Prochlorococcus marinus XMU1411: one gene and its partners. The protein of the gene in region 1 interacts with the protein of each later gene in a pairwise test. Links are inferred from orthologs where the notes say so. Each region holds a gene or a part of one and is shown on either strand. Other genes may lie near its edges.

The links.
Region 2: the proteins of ftsZ (region 1) and rlmN interact in binary tests that used the Escherichia coli proteins (3 or more experiments, as listed by UniProt). The link is inferred for Prochlorococcus marinus XMU1411 from one-to-one orthologs.
Region 3: the proteins of ftsZ (region 1) and HA145_RS09060 interact in binary tests that used the Escherichia coli proteins (3 or more experiments, as listed by UniProt). The link is inferred for Prochlorococcus marinus XMU1411 from one-to-one orthologs.

Annotation. Positions count from the first base shown.
Region 1 is NZ_JAAORI010000004.1:252,075-262,019, reverse strand. Bases 2,299-5,167 are described here. They hold ftsZ (cell division protein FtsZ), read right to left. Parts: upstream 4,357-5,167; coding sequence 3,241-4,356; downstream 2,299-3,240. Other genes in these bases: HA145_RS07415 (cell division protein FtsQ/DivIB), read right to left, coding at 4,537-5,167; panB (3-methyl-2-oxobutanoate hydroxymethyltransferase), read right to left, coding at 2,307-3,080; hemW (radical SAM family heme chaperone HemW), read left to right, coding at 2,299-2,314. Also shown: HA145_RS07440 (PIN/TRAM domain-containing protein), read right to left, coding at 1-995; more of hemW, read left to right, coding at 1,091-2,298; more of HA145_RS07415, read right to left, coding at 5,168-5,256; HA145_RS07410 (hypothetical protein), read right to left, coding at 5,253-5,663; HA145_RS07405 (D-alanine--D-alanine ligase family protein), read right to left, coding at 5,674-6,741; tRNA (N6-isopentenyl adenosine(37)-C2)-methylthiotransferase MiaB, read right to left, coding at 6,754-8,148; HA145_RS07390 (amidohydrolase family protein), read left to right, coding at 8,424-9,659; HA145_RS07385 (FAD-binding oxidoreductase), read left to right, coding at 9,699-9,945. UniProt on the Escherichia coli protein: Essential cell division protein that forms a contractile ring structure (Z ring) at the future cell division site. The regulation of the ring assembly controls the timing and the location of cell division.
Region 2 is NZ_JAAORI010000005.1:30,158-40,186, forward strand. The notes cover bases 3,542-6,494. They hold rlmN (23S rRNA (adenine(2503)-C(2))-methyltransferase RlmN), read right to left. Parts: upstream 5,565-6,494; coding sequence 4,518-5,564; downstream 3,542-4,517. Other genes in these bases: HA145_RS08300 (HEAT repeat domain-containing protein), read right to left, coding at 3,542-4,303; HA145_RS08310 (high light inducible protein), read right to left, coding at 5,594-5,746; HA145_RS08315 (DNA-directed RNA polymerase subunit beta'), read right to left, coding at 5,801-6,494. Also shown: HA145_RS08270 (J domain-containing protein), read right to left, coding at 1-416; 16S rRNA (guanine(527)-N(7))-methyltransferase RsmG, read left to right, coding at 506-1,219; HA145_RS08280 (aldo/keto reductase), read right to left, coding at 1,221-2,414; HA145_RS08285 (ferredoxin), read right to left, coding at 2,425-2,784; HA145_RS08290 (DUF1257 domain-containing protein), read right to left, coding at 2,794-3,186; HA145_RS08295 (DUF2997 domain-containing protein), read right to left, coding at 3,173-3,388; more of HA145_RS08300, read right to left, coding at 3,536-3,541; more of HA145_RS08315, read right to left, coding at 6,495-9,901; HA145_RS08320 (DNA-directed RNA polymerase subunit gamma), read right to left, coding at 9,936-10,029.
Region 3 is NZ_JAAORI010000006.1:85,976-96,027, forward strand. Bases 614-3,589 are described here. They hold HA145_RS09060 (rod shape-determining protein), read right to left. Parts: upstream 2,640-3,589; coding sequence 1,587-2,639; downstream 614-1,586. Other genes in these bases: HA145_RS09050 (hypothetical protein), read right to left, coding at 614-833; mreC (rod shape-determining protein MreC), read right to left, coding at 830-1,582; HA145_RS09065 (single-stranded DNA-binding protein), read left to right, coding at 2,770-3,141; HA145_RS09070 (DedA family protein), read right to left, coding at 3,138-3,589. Also shown: response regulator transcription factor RpaB, read right to left, coding at 1-134; more of HA145_RS09050, read right to left, coding at 318-613; more of HA145_RS09070, read right to left, coding at 3,590-3,797; ahcY (adenosylhomocysteinase), read right to left, coding at 3,800-5,218; tRNA (adenosine(37)-N6)-threonylcarbamoyltransferase complex ATPase subunit type 1 TsaE, read left to right, coding at 5,270-5,707; HA145_RS09085 (carbohydrate kinase family protein), read right to left, coding at 5,665-6,663; HA145_RS09090 (alpha/beta fold hydrolase), read left to right, coding at 6,753-7,667; HA145_RS09095 (RpoD/SigA family RNA polymerase sigma factor), read right to left, coding at 7,652-8,653; mgtE (magnesium transporter), read right to left, coding at 8,760-10,052. UniProt on the Escherichia coli protein: Forms membrane-associated dynamic filaments that are essential for cell shape determination. Acts by regulating cell wall synthesis and cell elongation, and thus cell shape.

The DNA of each region.
Region 1 (9,945 bases):
AATCTGCTTCCCACGAAATTTTTTGCTTCATCAATCACAACCATAGTTCCGTCATCTAAATATCCAATACCCTGCATTTTTTCTTTCCCCTCTCTTACGATTTTTATATTCAGCGATTCACCTGGCTGTACTTCTGGTCTTAAAGCAATGACTAAATCACTCAAATTCATGACTTTTAATTCTTTAACTTCCGCAATCTGCGAGAGATTATAATCGGCCGTAATTAGAGTTCCTGTCATATCCTCAGTAATTTTTAAGAGTTTTTCATCTACCCCATTACCTTCATACTTTGTCGGATTTATTACAAGTCTTCTACCGTATAAATCTCTTAATTCTTTCAATAATTTTAAACCTCTTCTGCCTTTAGACCTTTTTTCGTTACTACTTGAATCAGCTAAAGTTTGTAATTCATCAATTACACTTTGAGCAACAATTAATTGTCCTTCCAACAATCCGCAACTTAATAGGCCATTTATTCTGCCATCAATAATCACGCTGGTATCAAGAATTTTTGGACTTGCAGCAGGGAGTATGCCTTCATTAACTAAATATGCATCAGTATTATTTGGATTAAATAATCTCAATAATGTCCTTCCATGGGTATCTGCTAACTTATATCCGAGAACTCCGAAGAAAATATTGCTTAATATTGCTGCTAAGGGTTTTGCAAAAAAGACTTCTCTAGGGAAAGGAATTAATAGTATTGGAGCAAGTAGGAGATTTGCTACAAGTAATCCCAAAATTAAGCCAACTGACCTACTTATTAATAAGTCTGTAGGCATTGTCCTTATTTGATCAAGAAAAGTCTTTCTAAGTTGAAGAAATACAAAACCTGCGGCTAATCCTATAAATAAACCAATTATCGCTAAAACAATTCTAAAACCTTCTACATTAGATACCTGTTTAAGGATGTCTACTGGCAATAAATCAACTCCAAGCCATCCTGAGGCAGCTCCAGACAATACAAATAAAATTAATACTAAGGCATCTGTCATATCTATAATCTACTAGGATTTATTAATTGAGTAAATAAGGATCTTATTTTTTCGATCCTAAATGCTTTTTTGGAGCTTAAAAATGTATCTAGATTATGAATAAGTTTCCAAGAAGTGCCTATGTACATATTCCTTTTTGCCATAGGAGGTGTTTTTATTGTGATTTTGCAGTTATTCCACTTGGAAACAAAGTTGAAACTTTACAAGGTTATGGAAGCAAAACTGTTAAAGAATATTTACACTTTTTATACAAAGAAATATTGTCAATTAAAGATAAATCTCCTCTTTCGACAATTTATTTAGGAGGTGGCACACCATCAATTTTGGATCCTAAACAGATCAAAGAAATAATTGACATTTTTAAAGAAAATTACGGAATTGACTATGGTGCTGAAATAACTATGGAAGTTGACCCAGCAAGTTTTAATCAAGATGACCTTAATGGATTCATAAATGCTGGGATCAATAGATTTAGCCTCGGAGTACAAAGTTTTAATAATCAGATACTGCAAAACGCGGGTAGGCGGCATTTGAGAGAGGATGCTGAAAAATCTTGTTTATGGTTGAAAAGAGTCCACGATTCTGGGTCAATAATAAGCTGGAGCCTTGATTTAATTCAAAATTTGCCACTTAGTGGATTTAAAGAGTGGCAAGATGACTTAAAAAAAGCAATAACTTTTTTACCACCACATATATCCATTTACGATTTAAATATTGAAAATGGCACTGTTTTTCAGAAATTAGTTAATTCAGGGAAATTAAAACTTCCAAATGATGAAGAGGCTTTTAGAAATAGTAAATTAACTCATTTAATCTTAAAGAACTCAGGCTACTCAAGATATGAAATCTCAAACTATTGTTTCCCTGGTCATCAATCCAGACATAATAGAGTTTATTGGAGTGGATTAGGCTGGTGGAGTTTTGGTCAAGGTTCTACTAGTTCGCCTTGGGGGGAAAAGTTAACTAGACCAAGAGTTAGTAAGGAATATAAAGAATGGGTAATCAGACAATGCGAACTAAATTTAGATTCATCACTCATTAATAAAGATTTTGTTTATAAAGATTTGGATGAGAAAATAATGTTGGGGTTGAGACTTAGAGAGGGTCTAGATATCCATAAAGTTTTTAAAGAACAAAACTGGGGGAATAAAAAATTTGAAAGTAATTTAAGAAAATTGCTTGCAAAATGGGAAACATATCTTGAGAGTGGATTATTAGTTAGAAAGGGTTATAGGTTCTTTTTAAGTAATCCAAAAGGTATGGAGCTTAGCAATCAAATTCTTATTTCTATGTTCAAATGGTGGGATGAGATTAGTTAAGTCTTTCAGATTCTATCCATTCTTTTAATTTATCTTTAAATAATTTCTTCCCTTGAATAATGGGTTGGCAAAATGGTGGTTGGTCATCACTGAGACCCAGCAAATCAGCAGTAACTCTTACTTGCCCATCGCAATATTTACCTGCACCGATACCTATTGTGGGAATTTTTAAGTCGTTTTGTATTTCTTTAGCAAGTAACTCAGGAATATGTTCAAGAACTATTGAAAAACACCCTAAATTTTCTAGTATCGAAGCTTCTCTTTTGATTTTTTCTTGGCTTTCTAAGCTCTCGCCTTGTTTTTTTAATCCAAGATTTAAATAGCTTTGTGGTGTAAGTCCTATATGCCCCATAACAGGGATTCCCATTCTAATTAACCTTGAAATAACTTTTTGTATTTCTGGCTCAGCTCCTTCGACCTTTACAGCTTTTGCATAAGTACTTTGAATTATTTTTCCTGCATACTCTACAGCTTTATCATCTCCGCATTGATAAGTCAAAAAAGGCATGTCTGATACCACCAAAGGTTGTTCTTCAATTCCTTTTTTGAACCCTCTTGATACAGCATTAGTGTGGTAGATTATGTTTTCTAAAGTTAACGGCAATGTGGATTTGTATCCTAAACACACCATTGCTAGTGAATCTCCAACTAAAACAAGATCAACATTAGCTTGTTCTGCAATAGATCCAGATATTGAGTCCCATGCAGTTAATGCAATAATCTTTTGAGATTTCTCTTTATATTTGATGAGATCTGAAGGCAACATGAGAATTTATGTATCTTTTTTAATCAAGAATTGCTAATATAATACTGACTCGGCCTTTCGCGGTTTTAACGCCTAAACCTGGTCAGGACCGGAAGGTAGCAGCCACAAGGGATGCTTGAGGCAGGCGAGATAACCGAGTCACCTTAGTTTAATTTAACTTTTAATTTATATCTTTTTTATTCTGCCTTAATTTCAAAAATTCTGGAATACTCGCTCCAGTATCTTTGTTGTTCGAATCACTATAAAAAGATTGATTTGATAATCTATTTCTTATTCTTTGTTGCTTCAATGGTTGGTTTGTATCAAAGCCAGTTGCAATTACGGTGACTTGTATCTCACCATCCATGTCTTCGTTCACTGCTTGACCAACGATTATATTCGCATCCTGATCTACAACATCGCTAATAACTTCTCCTACTGAGTTCACATCATCAAGGGTTAAATCTCTCCCTCCAGTGATATTCACAAGGCAACCTTTTGCACCATCAATCCTTCCTGCTTCTAATAATGGACTATTAATTGCTGCTTGAGCAGCCTCTATCGCTCGTGATCTGCCAGAACCAATACCTACCCCAAGAAGAGCTGTACCAGCTTCTGTCATGACTGATCTGACATCAGCAAAGTCAAGATTAACCTCGCCTGGGCGGGTTATTACTTCACTTATACCTTGGACTCCCATTCTTAGAACATCATCTGCATTCCTAAATGCTTCTTGAATAGAGGCGCCCGATGAAACCTCTTTTAACCGATCGTTAGGGATGACAATAAGAGTATCAACATTTTCTGCCAACCTTGCAATTCCTTCTTCTGCTTGACGCATTCTCCTTTTCCCTTCGAAAGAAAAGGGTTTAGTTACTATGCCAATTGTTAATGCACCGCTTTGCTTTGCTACTTCAGCGACAACTGGGGCTGCTCCCGTCCCAGTACCTCCACCCATTCCAGCTGCTATAAAAACCAAGTCAGCACCCTCTAATGATTGTTGCAGCTCATCTCTGGATTCTTCTGCGGCCTTTTGACCGATACTTGGATTACCTCCAGCTCCTAGTCCTCTTGTTAAGTTTTGACCTAATTGGACTCTCCTTTGAGCAGATGACTGTAGTAAGGCTTGAGCATCAGTATTGAGAACTCTGAATGAAACGCCTTCAAGATTACTATCAATCATTCTGTTTACAGCGTTACTTCCGCCTCCGCCTACACCAATTACTTCTATTTTGGCGTTTTGGCTTGGAAGGATTTCTCTCGATTGATCAAAGTTTGGATTGTTACCGAAGCTCATCTCTTAATTAGGGATCTAATACTAGTATTGGGTGCATTATGAACTTACTAAGCTCATCTGTAGGAATTTGTTGAGGAAAAACCTTAAAATATTTATTTATTAAATATTTTGTTTTATATGCTTAACCCACATCAACACTACAATAATTAAAAAAAATTATTCAAAATCAAATCTCAAATATTAGGGTTTGAACACTTTTATTTTTGGTTTATTTGGATCAGTAAGATCAATATTATCAATTTTTTCAGAAAAGTTATTTTTCTTGTATTCATTTTTTAGATTATTGATTATCTGTAATTGATAAGTGATTAAATTAGGGTTAAATCCTAAAAATATTGTTTTTAAATCTTTTTCCTCAACAGTTAGAAATCCACTGGGTGAAAAAGTTATTTTTACGACCTCAAATTCATATTTCTCTCGTGAAATTAAAATTTCAGATAATACTTTTTTAAATTTTCTTTTCCAACCAAAAACTCGTACAGTTAAATCGGTAAATTTTGTATTGTCTGCATTTTGTTTTTTGATAAAAACCCCATCTTTATCAATAAAACCTAATATTTTTTCATCATTAAATATTTTTTCGCCGTAAGCTATCGGAGTTCTAGTATTAACAAAAACTTTCAAACCAAAGGGAAATATATGTCTGCTTACTGAAACATGCTTGAGCGACAAATTTTGCTTTAACTCTTTTTCTAAAAAATTAGTTCTAATAAAAATTAACCTGATTGGCAATTTTAAAGATGAATTTTTCACTAAATCATTCTGTGATAATAATTTACTACCAGAGATCCTAATGTCGCTTATATTGACCTCTTTTAGGGTTTTTAGGCTTATTAAACTTGTGGTAAATAAAATTAGAAATAAAGAGAATTTATTTTTAATTTTTTTTGGGTTTTTCACAAATCACATCGAGCTTTTTCCATCAATTGCTCCATCCATGCTCTTGCCTGTTCTGCATCTGAAAATGGTACATCCATCTCTTTCCCTCCACCTACTAGTCTCAACCTGCACTTCCCTTGGGATTCATTTGTTAGAGGAGCTTCTCCTGAAGTTAGTGCCATTAATTCAACTAATTCTAGTTTCTTGATTGTGAAACTTTCTTTTTCTTCAAACTTACCAGCCTCAAATGCGCTCCATTTTAATTCTCCATCTTTTAAAAAAGCTGCACCTGAACTATCTAATTTACAAAGTTCAGAACCGTTAGCCCAGCTCCTAAAAAGATTTTGCCTTCTTCTCTCTAACCATCCCAAAGCAGTTAATAAAACGAAGATTAATAGTAATGGTAACCAAAGAAGTCCATGCAACATTTTATTTGAATTATAAATCTAGAGATATGTCTACCAGTTTAGCCACAAGTTGCTCAATATTTAAACCTGAAGCTTTCCAAAGCATTGGAAACATACTGTTTTTTGTGAAACCAGGAATTGTATTTATTTCATTTAAAAAAACTTTATTTGAAGATTTTTCTAGAAAGAAATCTACTCTTGCAAAACCAAAAATATTTAGAGCTCTGCAACTTTGAATAGCAATATTCTTAATTTGTTCAGCGACTTTAGAATTTATTTCGGCTGGGATAGTTATCTTATTATTTAAGTTATATTTTGAATCGTAATCATACCAATCACTTTCGTACTTTACTTCGCCTATTTCAGAGGTTAAGAGTTTTGATTTTCCAATTATTCCGCATTCAATTTCTCTTGCTTCTAAACCTTCTTCTACTAAAATTCTTGTATCAATTTCCCATGCCTTTTCTATTGCTTGTAATATTTCTGATTTATTTGTGACTTTTGAGATGCCAAGAGAGGATCCGGAGTTAGATGGTTTAACAAAAATAGGAAAATTTAATTTTTTTAAAATCTTATTAATCATCCTATTTTTGACTTCTTTATTCTTGAGATCTTCATTCTGAAAAACTAGATAATTAACTTGTGGAAGTTTGAGGTTAGAAAAAATTGTCTTCATTATAATTTTATCCATTCCTAATGCAGAGCCTACAATTCCACATCCGACTAAAGGTTTTTGAGTAAATTTCAATAAGCCATGAATTGATCCGTCTTCACCATTAAATCCATGCAAAAGAGGAAACCAAACATCAATATTTTGAAATTCAATACCGTCTAAAAAGTTAATTTTTTCTCGATTAGTAATTCCTTGTTGTTTTGTTGTAATATTCTCAGTCTCCCCAATGAGGATTTTTTCTGAGAGATCACTATTAATCCAATCTCCATATTTGTCTATATAGAAGGCTTTAAGATTAAAGCGTTGTTTGTTTATTTTTGAATTAAAGGCTCTAAAAACCGTTTTTGCCGAGGATATCGATACTTCATGTTCATTGGAATTCCCGCCAAATATTAACCCAATACATTTTTTATTTACCCCGATCATTTAGAAAAAAAATTATAAATAAAGTTCACCTGTTAAAGAAAAAGGTCTTGCTTCATTTATTCTGACATTAATTTCATCTCCCAATGAAAAATTAAAGTTGATGTTTTTTGGAATCTCTACGAAAGTTAATCTATTTGACCTAGTTCTACCCATAATTTGAGAGGAATTTTTTGGATTTAAACCCTCAATTAAAACTCTTTCGATTTTGTTGATGTATCTTTGGTTTCTACTCCTAGCAGTTTTCTCAACCAAAGCATTAATTTCCTGAAGTCTAGCTTTTTTTACTTCTTCCGAAAGTTGATTCGACCAAACTGCTGCAGGCGTATTTGGTCTTGGAGAATATGCTGCTGTATTTACTTGATCAAAGCCAATATCTGATATCAGCTTTAATGTATCTTGATATTGTTGTTCGGTTTCTCCTGGGAAAGCAACTATTGCGTCAGCTGTGATTGATGCATCTGGCATTAATGATCTTATATTCTCGATAATATTTTTATACTTTTTGATAGTATATCCTCTGGACATTTGCTTCAAAATTTCATCATTTCCACTTTGGAAGGGAATATGGAAATGTTCACAAACTTTATCAAGTTCATAACAAGCTTGAATCAACCTTTTTGAAAAATATCTTGGATGACTAGTAGCAAATCTTATTCTGCTAATTCCTTTAACATCATGAATATAATATAAAAGATCAGTTAGGGTATTCTCTTTTCTCCCCTCTTTTGTAGTTCCTGGAAGGTCTCTACCATAAGCATCAATGTTCTGCCCTAAAAGAGTAATTTCTTTAAAATTATCATCAGCTAATTTTTGGATCTCACTTTTTATTGCATTTGGATATCTTGATTGCTCTTTTCCTCTGACAGAGGGGACTACGCAATATGAACATCTTTCATTACATCCATATATGATATTCACCCAGCCACAAATAGAGCTTTCTCTTCTTGCACTTGTAATGTCTTCAGAAATGTAGGTTTCTTCTGTTGCAGCAACTTGATTTCCTAAATCAATTTTACCCAGAAGATTCTCAAGATTATTTACATGTTGAGGCCCCATGACCAGATCAAGTTCTGGGACTCTTCTTAGTAAGGACTCTCCCTCTTGCTGAGCAAGGCAACCTGCAACAACAAGTTTTAAGCTAGGTGTTTTGTGCTTTCTTTTTGCTTGTCTTCCTAGAAAGCTATAAACTTTTTGCTCCGCATTATCTCTTATTGTGCATGTATTGTATAAGACCAAATCGGCATTTAATTCGTTATCTGCTCTGGTATATCCCATTTTCTCTAATGTCCCAGCCATTCTCTCAGAATCAGCCTTGTTCATTTGGCATCCAAATGTGGTTATCCAATAACTGCCAGTAGTTGAATTATTTTGAAAAATTTTTTCGTCTGGTTTTGTTTTTGTTAGCACTTTACTAGGAATTTTTTATGATTCTTTAATTCAAAATTACAAGTTAAAAAATTTTTCTGCAATTTTTTTGAGGGCGAGCGAGGGGATTCGAACCCCCGAATAGCGGCGCCACAAGCCGCTGCCTTAACCACTTGGCGACGCCCGCCTCATATTTATAAATTTAACAACTCAAGGGTTATTTTTCATAGTAATTTTTATCTTTTGGCGAAATTTGAATTATTTTCTAATTCAGTAAAGTTTTCTTATGATTTAAAATAAAAGAAAATTTTAAAAATTTGAGTAATTCTGGCACAGCTGAGGTTCTAATTCCCAGAAGCCTTTGTTTAATAGAAGATATAGATAACCTCATTATTGATGTAGAGGATTTATGTTCAGTCTCCATTAGTTGGGAGGATGGATATGTTTCTGAGTTAAAGCCTTTAAAAAATAAAGTTTCAAAACCAAAAAATATTTTATTCCCAAGATTTGTTGAAACTCATTCGCATTTTGATAAATCATTTATATGGGCAGACTTTCCTAATCTGGAATCAAACTATGGAGGAGCATTATCAGTAAATCTTGAAGAACATAAAACTAGAACTACAGATAAGGTTCTTGAAAGAGTTGAGAAATCATTAAAACTTGCCATACAAAATGGATACCGAGCTATTAGAAGTCATATTGATACATACAAAAGTCAATCTATTGATATTTGGATTGAACTGTTTAAATTACAAAAAAAATTTGCATCTGATTTAACTTTACAATTCGTTGCTCTAGCTCCATTGGAATTTTGGGATACTTCTAATGGAGAAGAGTTAGCAAAAATATTTTCCTCTAATGGAGGCATTTTAGGAGGTGTTATTGTACCGCCTTTCAATAAAAAAAATACAAGCAAATTTCTCGCAAAGATGCTTCTTCTTGCGAGTAAATATAAATTAGAAATTGATTTGCATATAGATGAGTCAATTATTGAGCCTGGAGCAGGAATAAAAGTTTTATTAGAAACAATCGAAAATTTAAAGATTAATAGTATTCCGATCACTTGTAGTCATTTGAGTAGTCTTATTTATCTAAATCATAGAGAGATTTTATATTTAGGAGAAAAAATGGCTGAGAAAAATATTAAAGTTATAGCTTTACCCCTGACAAATTTTTGGCTGCTCAATCGAAGTAATAAAACTACATCATTAAAAAGACCAGTTGCGCCAATAAAGCAATTACAAAAATCACATGTGGATGTATCTCTGGGTAGTGATAATGTTCAAGACCCTTGGTACCCTTTTGGTAATTTTGATCCTTTTTATATGTTGTCTTGCTCGATACCTATGCTTCAACTAAATCCCTGGGAGAGAATGACTATATCTTCTATTTTTTTAGCTCCAAGCAGATTATTAAATTTAAAATGGGATGGTTTAATTAAAAAGGGTTGCCCTGCTGACTTTGTAATTCTGGATGCACAAAAATGGGCAGATATTTTTTCGACTAACTTAAAGAGAAAAGTATATATAAAAGGCGATTTATATTGCTAATCGACTAATTTATATATACAACGCAAGAAATTTTATTTAATGACATCAAATAGTCTTAAATTTTTAGACAAATTTAAGGAGGTCAAAAACTTAGAGATTATTGAAAGCCAATCCGACGTAAAAAGACTTTCAAAAGATTTTTATAACTACTCTCCAATCCTTACTGAAAGACTAGACGAATGTATTGCTGATTTGGTGGTAAGACCTAGTGATCACAAAGCAGTAAAGGCAGTAGCAGAAATTTGTTGGGAATTTTCTATCCCTCTTACTTTACGGGGTTCAGGTA
Region 2 (10,029 bases), on another replicon or contig:
GTCTCTAATTCTTTTCCAGTAAAAGAAGCAATAAAAATTGAACAAATTAAACTTATAGAAATTATGATAATTAAAAGAAACAACGAAAACAATTCTCCATTCGAAAAAGGCCTTCTATTTCCTATTAAATTTTGATTATTAGAATCGATTACTAAATTATTTAAAACGTTAGTATTATTTTTACTTCTAGAGTTTTCTTTTAGTTTGTCATCATATATTTTCCTTAAATTACTATTATTTAAATGTTCATAAGCTTCAAGAACTTCTTGAAATTTACTTTTAGCAACGTCTATTTCTAATGAAGTTGTATCTGGATGCAACTCAATAGAAAGTTTACAAAATGCCTTTCTTAATTCATGATTGGATGCATTTTCATTTACACCTAAAATTTTGTAATAGGAAGTTGCCCCTTTCAAAATAATCTTTTATTAATATTGTAATTCTAATAAATTTTTACTAAATAGAATGTATTTAATGGATGCTTAAAATTCATATTTATAACTAAATGAAAAAACAAAAAATTCCAGAAGAAATTCTTTCCTTAATAACTGAAGAAGAAATTAATTTATTTCAAGAGTTACAAATTAAAATTAAAGAATTAAATAATAAGACCAATCTTACAAGATTAACTGATGGGGACGATTATTGGGTATCTCAAGTTTTTGACAGCATTTGGCCATTCAAAGCTTTCACGAATATTAATTTTGATAATAAAAAATTTTTAGATATTGGATCAGGCTGTGGCTTTCCAGGTTTAGCTTATGCAGTAACTCATCCTAATTCTGAGATATACCTAATTGATTCTTTGAAAAAGAAAACAGATGCAATAAAAATTTTAGTTGAACAGATCAATTTCAAAAACAATATTCATGTAATCAATGATCGTGTTGAGAACTTAGCCCACCAATCGTCAATGAGAAATAATTTTAATATTGCAACAACTAGAGCAGTTAGTAATCCATCAACAGTTTCAGAATATATTCTACCCATGTTAAAAAAAGAAGGGTTTGGAGTTTTATATTGTGGCAAATGGACGAATGAAGAAAGCAAAAATCTAGATAAAACTTTAGAAATATTAGAAGGGAAAGTTAAAGATAAAAAAGAGATACAATTACCAAGAAATAAAGGCACCCGAAATATTATTCTTATTCAACCAAAAAATTTCTGCCCTGAAATTTACCCAAGAAAAGTTGGCAAACCTGAGAAAAATCCACTATAAATTATTCTTTTGATAATCTTTTAGCAACCTTATCTCCAAACTTCTCTTTTAAAGTTCTTAATTTATTTATAACTTTTTTTGGATTTATATGACCCTCTAAAACATCCAATAATTGGCTTTCAGAAACATTCACATCTAATAAATTAGCGTTACATCCAGGGAACCAATGACTTCCATTCCCAAGCAATTGATATCTAGCTCTGGCAAATCCTTCCATATCCAAACAATCTATTAAATTTGAAATCCAAAGCAAAACAGGAATATTAATATTTCCTGGAGTATATTCCCAATTCGGTAAATTTCTATTCCAATTTAGATACCATTCTAAACCTAAAGCATTAATTGATTCCTGCCTTACTCTGTTTATTATCTTTGGAACATACTTTTCAGATTCTGATAACAACGAAACAGCTTCTAAATGCAGATCAAAATCTGTTTCTTTAGCAACACCCACACTAAGAGTATGGACGTTTTTATTTCTTAAGCAAAAAAGATCGTTAAAAACTATAGGATGAAGTGGTCTGCAAAGTTCCAACATTTTTGTTGATGGATTATGAAGATGTCCCCCTTTATCAGTGGGACTTATTATAAAAACCCCGAGATCATATTTATTTGCTAAATTTATAACTTTTGTATTTTCTTGATTAATAAAATACCAGTGCAAATTTACATAATCAAATAAGTTTGTTGATATAGCCTTCTCAATAAGTGAAGATTTTCCATGGGTAGAAAATCCAATAGATCCAATTAAATTTTCTTTTTGCAAATTCCTTAAAACGTTAATACAACCGTCATCTTTAACAGCTTGATGTAAATGTTCATCAGTATTAATGCCATGTATTGCTAGCAAATCAATTCTTTTAACCTTCAACTTTTCTAAACTTGTCATTACATCTCTCTCAAAAATTTTTGGATCACTATTTGGAGGAATCTTCGTTTGAATAATGTTTGGGATTTTTTTGATATTTTCAAAACCTATTCCTAATTGCACCTCAGAAGTGCCATAGTACTTAGCAGTTTCGACATGAGTTAAGCCATATTTGTTTGCCAGATTCAAAATATTTTCTACTTTATTTTGTTCTTCATATGAAATCTCAGAAAAATCTAATTGTTCCCAACTTTTTTGAAATCTCATACCACCCAAAGATAAAATAGGGATCATCAGATTGGTTCGACCAAATCTCCGATATTGCATCTTCTTAAAATTAATGCTTATTCATTCTTGGTGGTTTTCCAAATGATTGAAACATGTCCCTATCGAGGCTATTCTCTAGATCATCTAATGCTTCAAACTTAACCCAGTGAATACAATCAACAGGGCAAGTATCTATTGCCTCTTGTATAACATCAACACTATCTCCATCTTGTCTGATTGCTCGACTCCTACCGTGAAATTCATCAACTAAGAAAGTGTTTGAGGCAACGTGTACACAGTATTGACAACCAATGCACTTAGATTCATCAACCCAAACAGCTTTTTCAGCTAATTGACCACCTAAAGTAGGCTCAAATCCTGAAATTTCTATATTTTTTTGAACATTATCAAATGGATCGGTTAAATCCATAATATGAAATTAGTTATCCCACTTGGTTAAAACCAATTCAATAGAACCATCATTTTGGTTTTTTTGTTCTACGATTTGATAACCATCCTCTTTTGTTTTGGAAATAATGGTTTCGTAGGCATACATTTGAGTAACCTTAGAGATAAATCTCTCAACAGGGATCTCAAATTTCCATAGATCGAGATCTGTAACTAGCTCGTATGAATTTGAATTATTATCCCATTTAAATCCAACTTTAGTATCGCCTGGGAGATTCAAGCTGATATCAACAGCTGTAAATTTACCTCTGTAGCCTTTAACAAACTTTTCTTCCTGGTTGATAATGTAACCAAGATTTTTTAAGGCTTTAATTAATGGCTCTGAATCTTTGAGCTGGGTTTTAATCGTACTAAAGTGTGACATTAGATTCGTGGTTGGATTGTTTTAATTTTTCATTTTGATTAGAGATGAAAGCATCAGATGTTTTATTTTTAACTGTTACTTTACCAAGAGCGTTTTCGAGATTTCTTGTAGCTTCATTGCATGAAACACCTGTAAATCCTTCAACAGTCTCTTCAACTCTTCCGTCTTGATGAATTTTGAATCTCAATGTTTTTTGAGGCATTAAATTCAAGTACTTTGTACTTTAACTTTATACACAATAACGAAAATATTTTGTTTCAGTTGGTACAAGTTAAATAATTTTAATTTTTATATTGAATATCTGATAAATAAATTTTTTGATAAAGTTCTGGTAAAAAAAATTAGATATTTAATTATAAAAACCTTGCATACCCATTGAATCCAAGGCGGTTTTTGCTTCTTCCATAACAGATGGCTCTTTATCAAAAAGGGCTATTTTAGTACATTCATCAACGAAACCTTCTTGAAATGTATTATTTAATTTTTCGTACAACCTACACAATGACCAGATGCAATTACTCCTTACACCTGATTCATTATCAATCTTTAAACTAATCAAAAGTTGTTCTGCTGCTAATTGAGCATTTTCCAAAGAAACATTTCCAATTTCAGCTAAAGAACTAGATGACCATAACCTCACTGCAGCTACATCATTCTTTAAAGCAGTTATTAATGGCTTTAAAACAATTTGGTCATCATAATTAGCCAAGCTCCATGCAGTTGCTCTTCTTACATAAGCGTTATCGTCAGTCTCCAAAAGACTGACAAGTTTCTTAACTGCACTAGGACATGGATTACGACCTAAAGCATATACGGCACTCATTCTCTCTACAGGACAAGGTTGGTCAAGTAATGGTAACAAAAGTGGTAAAGATCTTTTATCTCTAAATTCACAAAATATTCTTAAGCCCTGTATTCTTTCTTCTCTATTACCAACAAGCATTTTCAAAGCTTCGTTACATTCTTGAGTTATGTTTAAACCTTTTGAAAAAACATCTTCATCAATTTGTTCCAAAGGGTCAATTTCAATCTCTAAAGCCAATTCTCTAGCCAAAACATCAGGATCAACTGCAATTTCAGCTAAGCTTTCTTTTTTAGGATCCTTGTTTTTTGTCATTTTCAAAAACCAAAAATATTAATTCATGGGAGCAGGCGACATCATATCTCCTGGTAACCAAATTCTTGCACTAACCGCAAAGAAGGCAATACCAAAAAGTGCAACGATAGCGAAAGGTAAAATTTTTGTCTTTATAAAACCCAAAAGATTTAAATTTAATTAAGTCAATAATAACCTGTTTAATATACTTTTAAAAATTTTTCCTTAGATAATATTATTCATTTCTTGAATTTTGTCTTAACTGACCACATGCAGCATTTTTATCCAGACCTCTACTTTTTCGCAAGCTAACTGCGATACCATTATTAGACAGTCTTGATTGAAATGATTGCAGATCTTTTAAAGAGACTCGTTTAAATTCAACATCATCAATTTGGTTGTACTGTATTAAATTTACGTGGCACTGAAAACCTCCTAGCAAATTAATCAATTCACTAGCATGTTCTGATTTATCATTAACCCCACTCAGCATTAAATATTCAAAACTTACCCTCCGGCCAGTATCTCTTACAAATTGCTTAGAGTCTGCAATTATATTTTTGATCTCGTAGTTTTTTGCACTTGGTATTATAGCTTCTCTTGTTTTTTGGTTTGAAGCATGTAGGCTTATAGCTAAAGTAAATTGACAATTGCCTAAAATTTGGAAAGACTTTTCTGATAATTTATTGATCATTTTTGGAACAGCTACTGTGCTTACAGTTATCTTTCTCTGACTAATTTGAAAATCCTCATTTATAGATCTTATTGACAAAAGCAATTCATCAATATTCAATAATGGCTCTCCCATTCCCATAAAAACAATATTAGTTACTTTTCTATTCATTTCATTTTCAATAAATAAGATTTGATCTAATATTTCACTTGCTTTTAAAGATCTTTTCAAACCATCCTTACCAGTCGCGCAAAATTTGCAGTCCATGGGGCATCCAACTTGACTAGAAAGACATGCTGTAAGTCTTTTTTCAGTTGGTATACCAACACACTCAATACTTTCATTATCCTCTGTAGAAAGTAATAACTTTAGAGTGCCATCATTGGCTAAGTTTTTTTCTTGAAGACTAAGTTCGCTTACTTTAAAACCATCTTCTTTTAACTTCTTGCGAAAATCTAGAGGTAAGACATCTATTTGATCAATATTTTTGTTCTTATTTCTATAGTTATAGATCCAATTATAAATTTGGCGACCTCTAAAAGCAGCTTGACCATAATTTAAAGCTACATTTTCTAGTTCTCTAACAGTACTTCCAAGAAGATTTTTCAAATTATTCTATCTTTAGTAAAAGACTATTTTTACCATAACAACAAACCATGTTTTAGAAATAATTCTGTAAGAATAAGCGCAATAAATCCAATCATGGCTAATCTCCCGTTAAGTCTCTCATTATAAAAATGGAATCCATAGCGAGGTAATTTTCTCTCCGGAACAATCTCTGGCTTCATCATTACAAACTTAGTAATACGTTTATTCTAGTACTTAATAATAATAAAAGATAATTTTTATTCATCAGATAGAAGGCCCTCCTCTTGTAATCCCTCCAATGCAGCGGGATCTGGGAGTTGATCCTCAGAAAATTGATTTTCTGCATTAGGTCTTGCAAATGCTGCAAAATTACTTGAAGAAGCATCAATTCCATGTCTATTACGAGTTGTCTCCAAGTCTTCATCACTAGGATCATCAAGAATTGCACCAGAGCTCGCTGCGGGTGATTTTGGCATATCAACTGTATAATCTGGCCTTAAATTCTGTGCTCTTCTATAACCACCAGATTCTTCTGAAAGTATATCAGGATGGGGACCAGCCTCTGAGGCTAATTCTTCTACAAATCCGCTAAAACCAGTGCCTGCAGGTATTAGTCTTCCAATAATAACATTTTCTTTTAATCCTCTTAACCAATCAGATTTACCTTCAATTGCGGCTTCCGTGAGAACCCTTGTTGTTTCTTGGAATGAAGCTGCTGATATAAAACTATCTGTGTTAAGAGAAGCTTTAGTTATACCCAATAAAACCGGAGTAAACTCTGCAGGAGCTCCTCCTGTAATTGACATAGCTTGATTTGTATCTTCTACTTGCCTCAATTCTACAAGTTCGCCAGGTAGTAGAGTAGTATCCCCAGCATCTTCTATACGGACTTTACTTGTCATTTGTCTGACAATGACCTCAATATGCTTATCATCGATTGCAACACCTTGAGACTTATAAACGTTTTGGACTTCATTTACCATACTTCTTTGTAGTTTGGCTATCGACTCTCGTGCTGCATCTATAAGAGGTTTCTGATCTTTTAGATCGCTGAAGTAACAATCTAATAATTCGTGTGGATTAATTGGACCATCAGTTAAAACTTCTCCCCCTGTGACTTGTTGTCCATCACTAACCATTATGTTCTTACCAATTAGAAGTTGGTATTCGTTAACTAAATCATCTTTTTCAATAACAGATAAAGAAACTGATTCTTCATCATTACCTTGTTTAATCTGAACGATTCCGGATCTTTTACATAAAATTGCAGAATCTCTGGGTCTCCTAGCTTCTAATAACTCTTCTATTCGAGGCAATCCTTGAACAATATCCCCAGTTTTTTGTCTTTCAAAAACAAGTAACGCCAAACCATCTCCTCTAAGAACTAAATCTCCGTCTTTAACATGCAAAACTGAATCAGGAGATACCATATAAGGCCTACCAAGTCTTAAGGTTACTGAACTACTAGAAACTTCTTCAATTTCTCCACAAGAAGTAGAATTTTCAGATTTACTTATAGGATCACCATCAACTACACGATCACCTACTTTAACGACTGCTTTATTATTAATATTAATTTTAATTTTATCTTCTTCTCTTTCAACGATTAATCTTCTTATAGGTTCATCGTCATAAACATTGGGCAATTGAACTATTCCCTTTTCTTTACAAAGAATTTGAGTAGTAGCTATTACATCACCTGCTTTAACTTCTTGATTGTTTTTGACTTGTAATTCTGTATGTGTTGATCCATGACTAGAGTCGGATATAGTATCTCTCCTAACAAGAATAGACTCCAATATTACTAAATTTAATCTATTAATAGAGTCATCATTTTTATCTACAATCGACTCTACATCAATGGTCATTTGAGGAGTAGCATCGAAGCTTTGAATGCTTAAATGTGTTCTCAGCAATTCAACACCTTCAACTGATTTTATCAATTCACCGTCTTTGTAAATCAGCCTTTGGATAGCTTTTAAGCCTAAATGTGGTCCTTTTTCCTGCTGAATATGAGATAATTCAGGTAATTCTGCTTGATCAGGAATAGTAAATTCTTCTACAGTTCGTAATAATAAGCCTCTAGATTTAGCGGTTTCTAATTTCTGAACAAATAGAATTTCTGTATTATCAATACCATCCAAAATCTTTTCACCAGGATTTACAAGACTACCTTCTTCTGTAAATCTATTCAAAACTTCTTCATCATCACACTCATGAAAAGTTCCATTTCTTACAGTAATTTCACGGAGAATATCATTTTTCTGGGTCACAGTAACAATTCCTGAAGTTTGACTAAATATATCTTTTACAACTTCTGTTCCTGCTTCAATCCATTTCATATCTTCAATCATTAAAAGAGATATATCCTTGTTTATTTCATGTGTCTCTTGAGGAATCCAAAGTAATGTACCCCCTTGACTAACTTCAAAACCATTTTTTGATGATCTTGCTTTTTTGACGCTTAATCCTGGTGCATATTTTACTAACCCGCCAGTTTTTGTACGGAACCTTTCATCTGTTAAATCTGCGATGATCTCACCATTGCTAATTTTACTACCAGGGGAAGTGTTCAATCGATAAGATGTTCCATCACTAGATTCCAAGTTATATATTTGGCCTGCGTGTGTAGATTCTTCAATTAATTTAAAATTACTTAAAGACATTGAAGTAGTAACAATCTGAACTTCCCTGGAATCTCCTATGGAATCTCTCAAGCGAATTTGTCCACCAAACTCACTTGATTGACTTGCCTCTGCCAAAACAGTTCCTTCATCTACAACTTTTCCAGATGAGATAACAGGTCTTGCGTTAGGTGGCAAGTTATATACATCTCCGGCCAAAACCCATAATCTGCCCAATCTTTGAGCTTTTAGAGTAATATTTCCCTGCCTGTCTGTAACTTCTTTTGGTTGAAGAACCTTGTCATATTTTACCTGACCAGCTAAATCACAGATAACATCTTTTGTTGCTTTTTCAACGCTTTTTTTAACCGCTCCAGCAGTAATCTGAGCAACTGTTATGTCAGAATTAATTTCCTCACCATCATCAACGAATAAAAGCGATCCGCTAGAAACTTCAATTTTTTGAGATTTGCTGGAATTACTTCCTTTAGGAACTATTTTTAATATGAAATCGACTTCCGCTTGTTTAGCTTCTACACCATGTGGAGTTCTGTATCCTCTAACCTTTGCCTTTGAACTAAACTCAACTTTACCAGAAATCTTCGATCTTACCACTCCACTTTCAGCAGTTGAGACGCCTCCAGTATGGAATGTTCTCATTGTTAACTGAGTCCCTGGCTCACCAATGGATTGAGCAGCAATTATTCCTACTGCTTCACCTAAGTCAACCAAATGATTATGTGCTAAAGCCCATCCATAACATCTCCTACAAACAGATCTGTTTGCTTCACATGTCAATGGGGATCTTATATTTACTTTTAAAATAGATGCTGACTCAATTTTTTCTGACAGTGATGGATCTATTGCTGTATTCTTAGGAACAATTAAATTTTCTTCAGAATCTAAAATATCTTCAGCTGTAAGTCGACCAAGAAGCCTTGTCCCAAATTTGCCATCTTCAGCCTCAATAACTATCGATCTTTCTGTTCCACAATCTTCTTCCCTAACAATTACATCTTGAGCTACATCCACTAATCTTCTTGTTAAATAGCCAGAATCAGCAGTTCTCAAAGCAGTATCTACTAACCCTTTCCTTGCTCCATAAGAAGAAATTACATATTCAGTAACAGTCAATCCTTCTCTAAAATTAGTTCTTATTGGGAGGTCAATGATTTCTCCTTGAGGATTAGCCATTAATCCTCTCATGCCAACTAATTGTCTTACCTGAGACATATTACCCCTTGCTCCTGAATTAGCCATCATCCAAACAGAATTTAGAGGATCATTTTGGTTAAAATTATTCTTTACAGCATCTACTAATCTCTCATTAGTTTCTGTCCAGGTATCAATAACTTTCGTATGTCTCTCAACTTCTGTAATTTCACCAAGTCTATAACATTCTTCTGTGGCAGATATTTGCTCTTCAGCTTGTCCAATTAAATCTTGTTTAGCTTCAGGAACTTTTAAGTCATCTACTGAAATAGAAACAGCAGCTTGTGTAGCATATTTGAAACCTAAGTCCTTTAAATTATCAGCCATAGCTGCAGTTACTGCAGTGCCATGAGTTTTATAAGCCCAAGAGACTAAGTTCTTTAAAGCTTTCTTATCCACAACTTTATTTTTAAATGTTGCAGGCGTTCTAGCCAAGGTAGGCATTACAATTGGACTATCCTTTTTTGAATTTTTAGAAGTTTTACGTACTCTGGAAGTTTTTTTAGGTTTAGATGATGTCATGTTTTTTTTGTGAATGAAAAATAGTTTTTAAAGATTACGTTTTAGATAAAGAATCGATGATGGTATAGTTCATCACTACTCTCCCAACAGTTGTCAAAACATATCTACTTATTAAATTATTCTGGGAG
Region 3 (10,052 bases), on another replicon or contig:
CTATGAAATGACTCAAGAGCTTCTTCGCCGTTAGTGGCTGAATAAACTTGATATCCTGCTAGTTGAAGTCTCGTAACTAATACCTTCAAAACTGCTGGTTCATCATCAACAACTAAAATACTTGCTTTTGACATAGTAAAAATAGATTTCCAGATATTTCAAAGCAAAGATTTATTGCATTGAATATTTATTCTAACAATTAAAAATATAACATTAAGAACCCTCAAAGAGATATTCCGCACATTTACAAAAATCTTAAATAATTTAAGAATATAAATTTTTTCGCACACTTTTTATTGATTTACAAAAATTTATTACTACACATTTCTCCTAGAAAACTTAAACATTCTTAAAAGTTGGGAGCAAATAAAAGGAGCAAATAAACCTGTAAGAAAAACTTCAGCCAATATGTTTTGAATACTGGGTATAAACAGTAAAAAAGTATAATTTGAAAAATTTTTAAACAATATCTGAAAGAAATAAAGAGTCCCACATAAAAGACTTCCAAAAGAACAAATTAATCCATATCTAAAATGACCCACTAAATTATAACCATGTGTTTTAATTCTCCCAAACAAAAAGCCGCACAAAATTAAACCTGGTATTTGAGTGAAATTATTATCTAAAGTTAAAGAATCTAAAATTAGACCTAAAAATAACCCAAATATCAGTCCATTAATTGATCCATTAATCATTGACCAAGGCAATAACCAAAATAAGGGCCAATATGGCTGAATACCTAAAAAACCAAGCCAACTAGGATGCCATAAGAAGATTATTGGTACAAAAATAAAAAAAAACATAGGCAAATTTTTTGCAAAAAATTTATTCATTCAATTTTTACTTTTAATATTTGCACCCAATCAATTAGTTGAGGTTTTGCTAAAAGTAATATTTTTGCCTTTTTTTTTCCTTTAAATGGCTCTTCTATAGATTTGACAACACCAATAGGAATATTTGGAGGTAATAAAGTACTTGAGGGAGAGGATGATACAAAATCTCCTACTTTTATATTTGCATCTTTTGAATAGAGTATTAAATTAGGATAATCATCTCCTGAACCGATAAGTAATCCATTAAGTTGAATTCTATCCACCCATACCCCTACTGTACTTTCTGGAGAAGTTAATAATGTTACCGAAGAAGTCAATAAAGAAGTATTATTTACTCTTCCTAGTAATCCACCCGGCCCCAAAACAATACTACCAATTTTAACACCATCTTTTGAACCTTTATTTAATATCAATTGTCTCCACCAACTACCTGTTTTTCTAGAAATAACTGCAGCAGAAATAGCATCATTATTAGATGATCCTTGAAGATATAACATTTCCCTCAATCTCATATTATCTTTTTTAAGCAAGTTAAATTTTATTAAATTTTCATTGTTTATGCTCTCAAGAATGACCTCTTTTTGAAATTGGCCAGGCCAAAAAGGCTTCGAAATAAAATAATAAAAATCTTTATAAAGATAACCTTTAGATATTCTTACGAAAATCAAAAAAAGAAAAATTCCAAACAATATCCAATTTTTCTTTTTATGCCACCAACGACTAGCTGAAATTCGTCGGAGTTTTAACATATTATTAATCTCTAATCGCGTTCCTTATAAAGTCTGGAGTATCAACAACTCTTTTGAGCTTTTTAAAATCATCTAAAACCTCTCCACATCCATTAACAACGCACAAGAGTGGGTTTTCAGCTATGTGTGTAAAAATTCCCGTTTCATCACTAACCAAATCATTAATGCCTCTTACTAAAGCTCCACCACCAGCTAGCATAATGCCCCTATCCACAATATCTGCAGCAAGTTCAGGTGGGGTTCTCTCTAAAGTTCTTTTCACAGCTTCAACTATTTTGCTAAGTGGATCAGCCATAGCTTCTCTTATTTCTCCTGATGTCAAAGTTATTGACCTTGGAAGACCAGATAAAAGATGTAAGCCTCTTACCTCCAAAGAAGTTTTATCAAATTCATCATCTGGAAATGCAGATCCAATTTTGATCTTAATATCTTCAGCAGTTCTCTCTCCAACAACTAAATTATGAACTTTCTTAAGATATGAAGCAATTGATTCATTGATTTCATCGCCAGCTATTCGAACCGATTCACTTAATACAGTCCCACCCAAACTCAATACTGCTACCTCAGTGGTGCCACCGCCAATATCAACGATCATAGTTCCAACTGGCTCAGTTACTGGTAATGATGCGCCTATTGCCGCCGCAACAGGTTCATCAATTAAGTGAACTTCTCTAGCTCCTGCTAATCCAGCTTCTCTTACAGCTCTTCGCTCAACACTGGTAACTCCACTTGGAATACCAATAACTATTCTTGGAGCTATTATTCCCTTACCTTCGTTACATTTTTGAATAAATGTTTTTATCATTTGCTCAGCGGCGTCAAAATCTGCGATAACTCCATCTCTTAGTGGTCTTACAGCTCTTATATTCCCGGGTGTTCTGCCAAGCATTAACTTTGCTTCTTTACCAACTGCCAATGGAACTCCTTCTTCTAAATCCATTGCTACTACTGAGGGCTCTTGTAAAACAACTCCCTTACCTGATACGTGTATAAGAGTATTGGCTGTTCCCAAATCTATGCCAATGTCTCTAGAAAATTTAAATCTGTTAAAAATCACAATAAGAATTCTTTTTATAAATAATATATCTATTTTTTATAAAGCTCTCACAATTCGCCTGTTTAGTTATGATTAGCACGCAAAACTTAAGCAGAATCTGGAAATATGAGTAGTATTAAAAAAAAAAATTATGGAAATTAACACTATTAACCTAGTTGGTAGAGCTGGTAGAGAACCAGATGTAAGATATTTTGAATCAGGCAGTATCGTAGCCAATTTCACTCTTGCTGTGAACAGAAGAAGCAGAGATGAAGAGCCAGACTGGTTCAATTTAGAAATATGGGGCAAGCAAGCCCAAATAGCAGCAGATTACGTAAGAAAAGGGTCCTTAATTGGAATAACAGGAAGCTTTAAAATTGATAGTTGGAAAGATAAAAATACTGGGGAAGATAGATACAAACCGGTTGTTAGAGTAGATAGATTAAACTTGCTAAGCTCGAAAAAAGAGTCTGAAAATAATCAATATTCTAACAGCAGTAACTCTAGTGAAATCCCTTTCTAGTCTCTATATTTTTTAATAAATCTAATAAGAAGTTTTATAAAAAAATATAAGAAAATTAAAATTAAAATTGGCTTTACAACATATTTGATTTGATCTAAGTAAATTTCAATTATTGGATAATTTTCACCAAATAAATAACCTGCATAAGTGAGAAGCGCTACCCATATCAAGCTACCAAATGAAGTCCAAATCAAAAATTTTCTTAATGGCATAAGTTCTATGCCAGCGGGAACTGAAATCAAAGTTCTTATACCTGGTACTAATCTGCCCCAAAAAACTAAAGAAACTCCGTATTTATCAAACCACCTTTTACTTTTAATTAAATCATTAGAAGAAATACCCAAATATTTTCCTTGTTTATCTAGAAAATTTGAAAGTCTTTTTTCATTTACTAATCTTCCTAGATAATACCAAGGCAATGATCCAAAAATAGTTCCAAGTAATCCCCAAAAAACTAAAATATAAAAATTTAATTTTTGTTGATAGACGAAAAACCCTCCCAAAGGCATAATAATTTCCGAAGGTATTGGAGGTATTATATTTTCTAAAAACATAGCCAAACAAATAGTGAGGTATGCAATTATTGAATTCTTTTCTACAGCCAAACTAATGTAGTCGGGGATTGAAGTAAGAAAATTTAAAAAAATAAGGCTCAAACTTAATATCTATAAAGATCTGGTTTATAAGGTCCTTCAATAGAAACATTAATATAATCAGCTTGTTCTTTGGTTAATTTTGTTAATTTTGCACCAATTTTATCGAGATGTAATCTAGCTACCATTTCATCTAAATGTTTTGGTAAAACATAAACCTCCTTAGAATAGTTTTCTGACTTATTGAAAAGTTCAATTTGAGCTAGGACTTGATTAGTAAAAGAATTACTCATAACAAAACTTGGATGTCCAGTGGCACAACCCAAGTTAACTAGTCTACCTTCAGCTAAAAGGATTATTTTATTGCCACTCGGTAAAGTTATGTGATCAACCTGCGGCTTAATATTTTCCCATGGATAATCTTTCAATGATGCCACATCAATTTCATTATCGAAATGGCCAATATTACAAACGATGGCCTCATTCTTCATCTTGACAAGATTTTCGTTTGTTATTACCTGATAGTTCCCAGTTGCCGTAACAAATATGTCTATATCCTGCACAACATCGTCTAATGTAACAACGCTGAAACCTTCCATGGCAGCTTGAAGAGCACAAATTGGATCAACTTCAGCAACTTTTACAATTGCACCAAGTCCTCTTAGAGACTGGGCTGATCCTTTACCTACATCTCCAAAACCGATTACTAAAGCAACCTTCCCAGCAATCATCACATCAGTGGCACGCTTGATGCTGTCAACTAGAGATTCTCGGCAGCCATATAAATTATCGAATTTGCTCTTAGTTACTGAATCATTAACGTTAATTGCAGGGAAAGGTAGAGCATTTTGCTTTTGCAGTTGATAAAGTCTTGCGACTCCCGTTGTAGTTTCTTCAGTGACACCAATAATATTGCTCTTAATTCTAGAATAAAAGTTACTATCATTTTCCAACTTAGATTTTATAGATTTGAATAAAGCAATTTCTTCTTCGTTACCGGGATTATCTAAAACAGATAAATCTTTTTCTGCTTTACTGCCAAGTATCAATAAGCCAGTTGCATCTCCCCCATCATCAAGAATCATATTCGGTGAGTCGGATCCCCAATCAAGAATGTAATGTGTATATTGCCAATATTCATCAAGTGTCTCACCTTTTTTTGCATATACAGAAATTCCTTGATCTGCGATAGCTGCGGCAGCATGATCTTGAGTTGAAAAAATATTGCATGAAGCCCATTTCACTTCTGCGCCAAGATCAACAAGAGTTTCTATTAATACTGCAGTCTGAATAGTCATATGAAGACTTCCAGCTATTTTTGCACCTTTTAGTGGCTTTTCAGATTGATATTTATCTCTAAGCGCCATTAATCCTGGCATTTCAGTTTCGGCAATTTTAATTTCTTTACGACCAAAATCTGATAAAGAGATATCAGAAATTACGTAATTAGGTGTAGAGGTTTTAACTGAATTTGCGATTACCATATCGTGTAAATACTTTTTCTATTAAACTATAAATGATTTTTGTGTAATTTTGTGTTTGTTGAGAATTTAAAAGAGACTTTAAATTTAGGAAAAAAACTGTCACACAAATTAAATCCTCAATCAATTGTTTTATTACAGGGTCCAATTGGAGCTGGGAAAACTTCATTTGTTCAAGGGATTGCTAAAGGCTTGTCAATCTCTGAGGAAATTACAAGCCCTACATTTGCTTTATCGCATCACTATAACTCTGGAAAAATTCCACTAATTCACCTTGATTTATACAGGTTAGAAAATGTTTCTTCAGCAAAAGAAGTTTTTTTTTCAGAAGAAGAAGAGGCCATACAAAGACGAGCTATTTTAGTTATTGAATGGCCAGAATTAATAGAACCAGTTATTGATAATTTCTGGAAAATAAAAATTAGTTACGCAAATAAATATGGAAGAAACTACGAAATAAGAGATCCCAGAAATTTGTTAACCTTCTCATAATCGGGCTGTGGCTCGATAGCACCTTCACCAAGACAAGTTAATAATCCACAAACACCTGCAAACTTAATGCAATCTTCTGTCTCTAGTTTATTTGAAGGGTAGCCAGAAGAAATTAATTTTGAAATTAAGCCAGCTAGAAAAGCATCTCCTGCCCCAGTTGTATCAACAATTTTTTGTGAAGTAGGGGTTTCGGTAATTCCCTGCAATCCACTGATATACCAAGAAACGGGATGTTCCCCATCAGTTATTATTACATCTGGTCTATTAGACAATTGTTGAGAAATTAGTAAGGGATTTTCATCCTCAAAAAATAAAGTTGCTTCTTCCTTAGCAAGTTTTAAAACATTAGCATGATTTAAAAATTTCTTGATTAAATTAACTCTAGCCGCTTTACTAATTTCTGATGAAAAACTTGAATGATCCCAAAAGACCTCTCTCCAATTCAAATCAATAACTACTTTGACTTCCAATTTTTTAGCCTGTTCAATAAGAAAAAAAATAGTCTCTGCTGATATTGGTGATGATAACAAGATCGTTCCTGTAACCAAATATTTTGTTTCTAGAAAAGATTTCTGCAAATTTAAAATTTCTTTTTCGATTAATTTCTTACTAAGAACTTCGTCTGCAAAGAATGAATGAGAACTTTCCTCAAAGCCTGAAAAAAAACGATCTCCAAATTGATCTCTATCTACATTAACCAAGCGAGTAGATGAATCATCATATAATTGCAAGAAATCTAAATTAACTTCCAATTCATTAAATTGCCTAATAAATTTTTTTCCATAATCATCACTCCCCAAACTTCCTATAAATGTTGAATCTATTTTTAATTTTCTTAATGCACAAGCAACATTAGCTGGAGCACCTCCCAAAAAATCTGTAAATCCTTGATTTGATTTATTTCTGATTCTGTCTATTAAAGCCTCTCCAATGCATATGACCTTTTTCCTTTTCATAAAATGAACTATTTTACTTAACTAAGAATAATTTATTAAAAACGAATAATTTTTTTTTGAATTAAAGTTTAATTAAAAACATATTCATCGTGTCTTTAAATAAATCTGAAACTTGGAAGTGGAAAAATTGGGAAATTTCATGGTCTTTATCAAAAGAATCTACTTCTGAAAAAAATATTAAAATTTTATTAGTTCATGGATTTGGAGCATCAAAAAACCACTGGAGACATAATCAAGATTTTCTTGGTAAATTTTCTAACTGCTACGCAATTGACTTATTAGGATTTGGAGAAAGCAGTCAGCCTAGTGCTTTATTAAATTACGAAGCTGATAAAGAAAACTCAATTAAATATTCATTTGACTTATGGGGTAGTCAGATATCAGCATTTTGTGAAGAGGTAATAAAATCTCCTATTTACTTAGTTGGAAACTCAATTGGTGGTGTTATTGCATTGAAAGCTGCTGAAATTCTCAAAGATAAATGTAAGGGAGTGATTTTGATTGATTGCGCACAAAGAACTATGGATGATAAACGTTTAAAAAAAAGTGATATATTAATGAATCTACTTAGACCCGTTCTTAAAACGATAGTAAGACAAAGAATAATTAGTAACACACTTTTTACGAGAGCTGCCAATCCAAAAGTTATTAAGAAAATACTTGAACAAGCTTACCCGTCCAAAAAAAATATCGATGAAGAGTTAATTGAAATATTATATCAACCCTCACAAAGACAAAACTCCAAAGAAGCATTTCGTGGCTTTATTAACTTATTTGATGACTATCTCGCTACAGATCTTTTTGATAAAATTGAACCTCCCATCCAATTGATTTGGGGAGAAAAAGATCCTTGGGAATCCTTAGGTGAAGCTAAAGAGTGGAAGAAAAAATTCACGAATATAAAGCGGTTAGATATTATCGAAGGTGCTGGACATTGTCCGCACGATGAAGAACCTGAAAAAACAAATCAGTTAATTCTTGAATTTATTCAAGAAACAAAATAGGCTTCTACGTTATCACTAAGTCTTCTCAAACCTCTGAGTCCATCTCTTTCTAGATTTCTAACTCGGTCCCTACTTATTCCAAGTACCCTACCTATACCTGTAAGAGACATTGGTTCATCACCATCCATCCCATATCTCATTCTTAAAACTCTACATTGGAGATCTGGTAATTGATGCAAAAGAGAATGAAGATCTCCTCTCATACAATCCATCTCTATCTGTTCGTCTGGCAAGTCCTCACCACCTGCTAGTAAATCTAATAAGACAGTATCTTCACCATCTCCAACTTTTGTTTCAAGACTAACTGGCTGCCCTGCCTTGCACATCAAATCTTTTACATCATCTTCAGGAAGCTCTACATATTTAGCAAGTTCACTAACTGTAGGAGTCCTAGACATTTCTTGACTCAACTCTCTTTGACCTTTTTTTAATTTATTTAACATCTCGGTTATGTGAATTGGTAACCTTATTGCCCTGCTTTTTTCCGCTATTGCTCTAGTAATACCTTGTCTAATCCACCAGTATGCATATGTAGAAAACTTATAACCTCTTGCGGGATCAAATTTTTCTACACCCCTTACTAATCCTATAGTTCCTTCTTGTATTAAATCTAATAATTCCATGTTTCTTTTTGTATATTTTTTTGCAACACTAACCACTAATCTTAAATTAGCTGCGACCATCCGTTCTTTAGCCCTCTGACCAGCTCTCAATCTTTTTTTGATTACGGAAGTAGATAAATTTAATTTATTTGATAATTCCTCTATAGTTGGTTTATCTCCTGTTAATTCAATAATTTCTAATTCTGCTCTTTCGACTTGCATATATTCTTGCACCTGTCTTCCAAGCGTAATTTCCTGCTCATGAGAAAGAAGTGGAACTCTGCCGATATCCCTTAAATAGGATCTGACAAGGTCGACATCATTAGAGGCTTTTAAACTTGATATTGTCGCTAGTTTATTCTCACTTAATGTTTCAGAAGACATGAAAGTTGAATGTTGTTTTGTAAACAATACCATTAAGAATTGTAAAGTTAAACAAAAAAATCCACAAATTTACAAAAATGAGTACAACTACCTAGTCAATTTTAGTTTAAGAAGAACTTAACAGCCATTTTGCTGTACTTAGATAAATAAATACACCTGCAATATCAGTGACAGTTGTTATAAAAGGAGAGGACATTAAAGCTGGGTCTAATCTCATTTTATGAAACAACAAAGGGAGGATAGCTCCAGTAGTTGCAGCTAAAGTCGTTATAGAAATTAAACTTATCCCTACCGCAGAGGCTATTAAATAGCCTTCTCCTTGCCACCAAGCGAAAGGAAATACCACAAGCATCATCAAAATACCCAAAAGAGCTCCAGTTACGGCCTCTTTAAAAACTGCTTTTATAGCTCCAAGAGACTTTAATTTTTGAGTACTTAAACCTCTTATAACGACAGTTGAACTTTGAGCCCCAACATTTCCACCAGTGCCTATGAGCAAAGGAATAAATGCAGCAAGCAAAACTATTTCTCTTAAAATTTGATCATTCATCGCTATAACTTTTGTAGTCAAACCATTGGCTAAAACTAAAATTAATAACCATAATATTCTTCTTCGAGCCATCGTAAACAAACTACTTTGAAAATAATCATCTTCATCTCCAGATTGAACTGCTCCCGCTGCATAAATATCTCTTGTTGCTTCTTGCTCTATGACATCAATTAAATCATCGACAGTTACTATCCCAACAAGTCTTTTTTCTTTGTCAACAACTGGAAGCGCTAAGAAATCATATCTTTGTATTGCTCTTGCTACCTCTTCTTGATTCGTATTCGTAGAAATATTTACCACATCTTTTGTCATAACATCTCCAATTGGCTTAGATGGATCAGCAGTTACAAGATCTCTTAAAGAGAGAATACCAGTCAAATGTCTTTCTTTATCCGTAACATATAGGCTGTAAATCGTCTCTGTAAAAGGAGCTCTCTTTCGGACTAAAGAAAGAGCCTCAGCTGCCGTTTGCATCTCTTTAAGGTCTATAAATTCAGTTGTCATTAATCTTCCAGCAGTTTCAGGCTCATAACCTAGTAATTCAGCTGTTACTTTCCTTTCCCCAGGGCTTAGAGCAGACAAAAATTTTCTTACAACTTTTGCAGGTAATTCATCAAATAGTTGAACCCTATCATCAGGAGACATTTTCTCTACTATTTCCAAAACTTCTCCCGAACGAAGTCTGTCTAATAAAGTTTGCTGAACTATTGGATCTAAATATTCATAAACTTCAATTGCCTCATTTTTCTTTAACAATCGAAATGCCAATGCCTGCAATATTAATGGAAGGCTGCCAATTGCATCTGCAATATCAACTGGTTGGGAAGGCTCTAAAAGTAATTTTGCCTC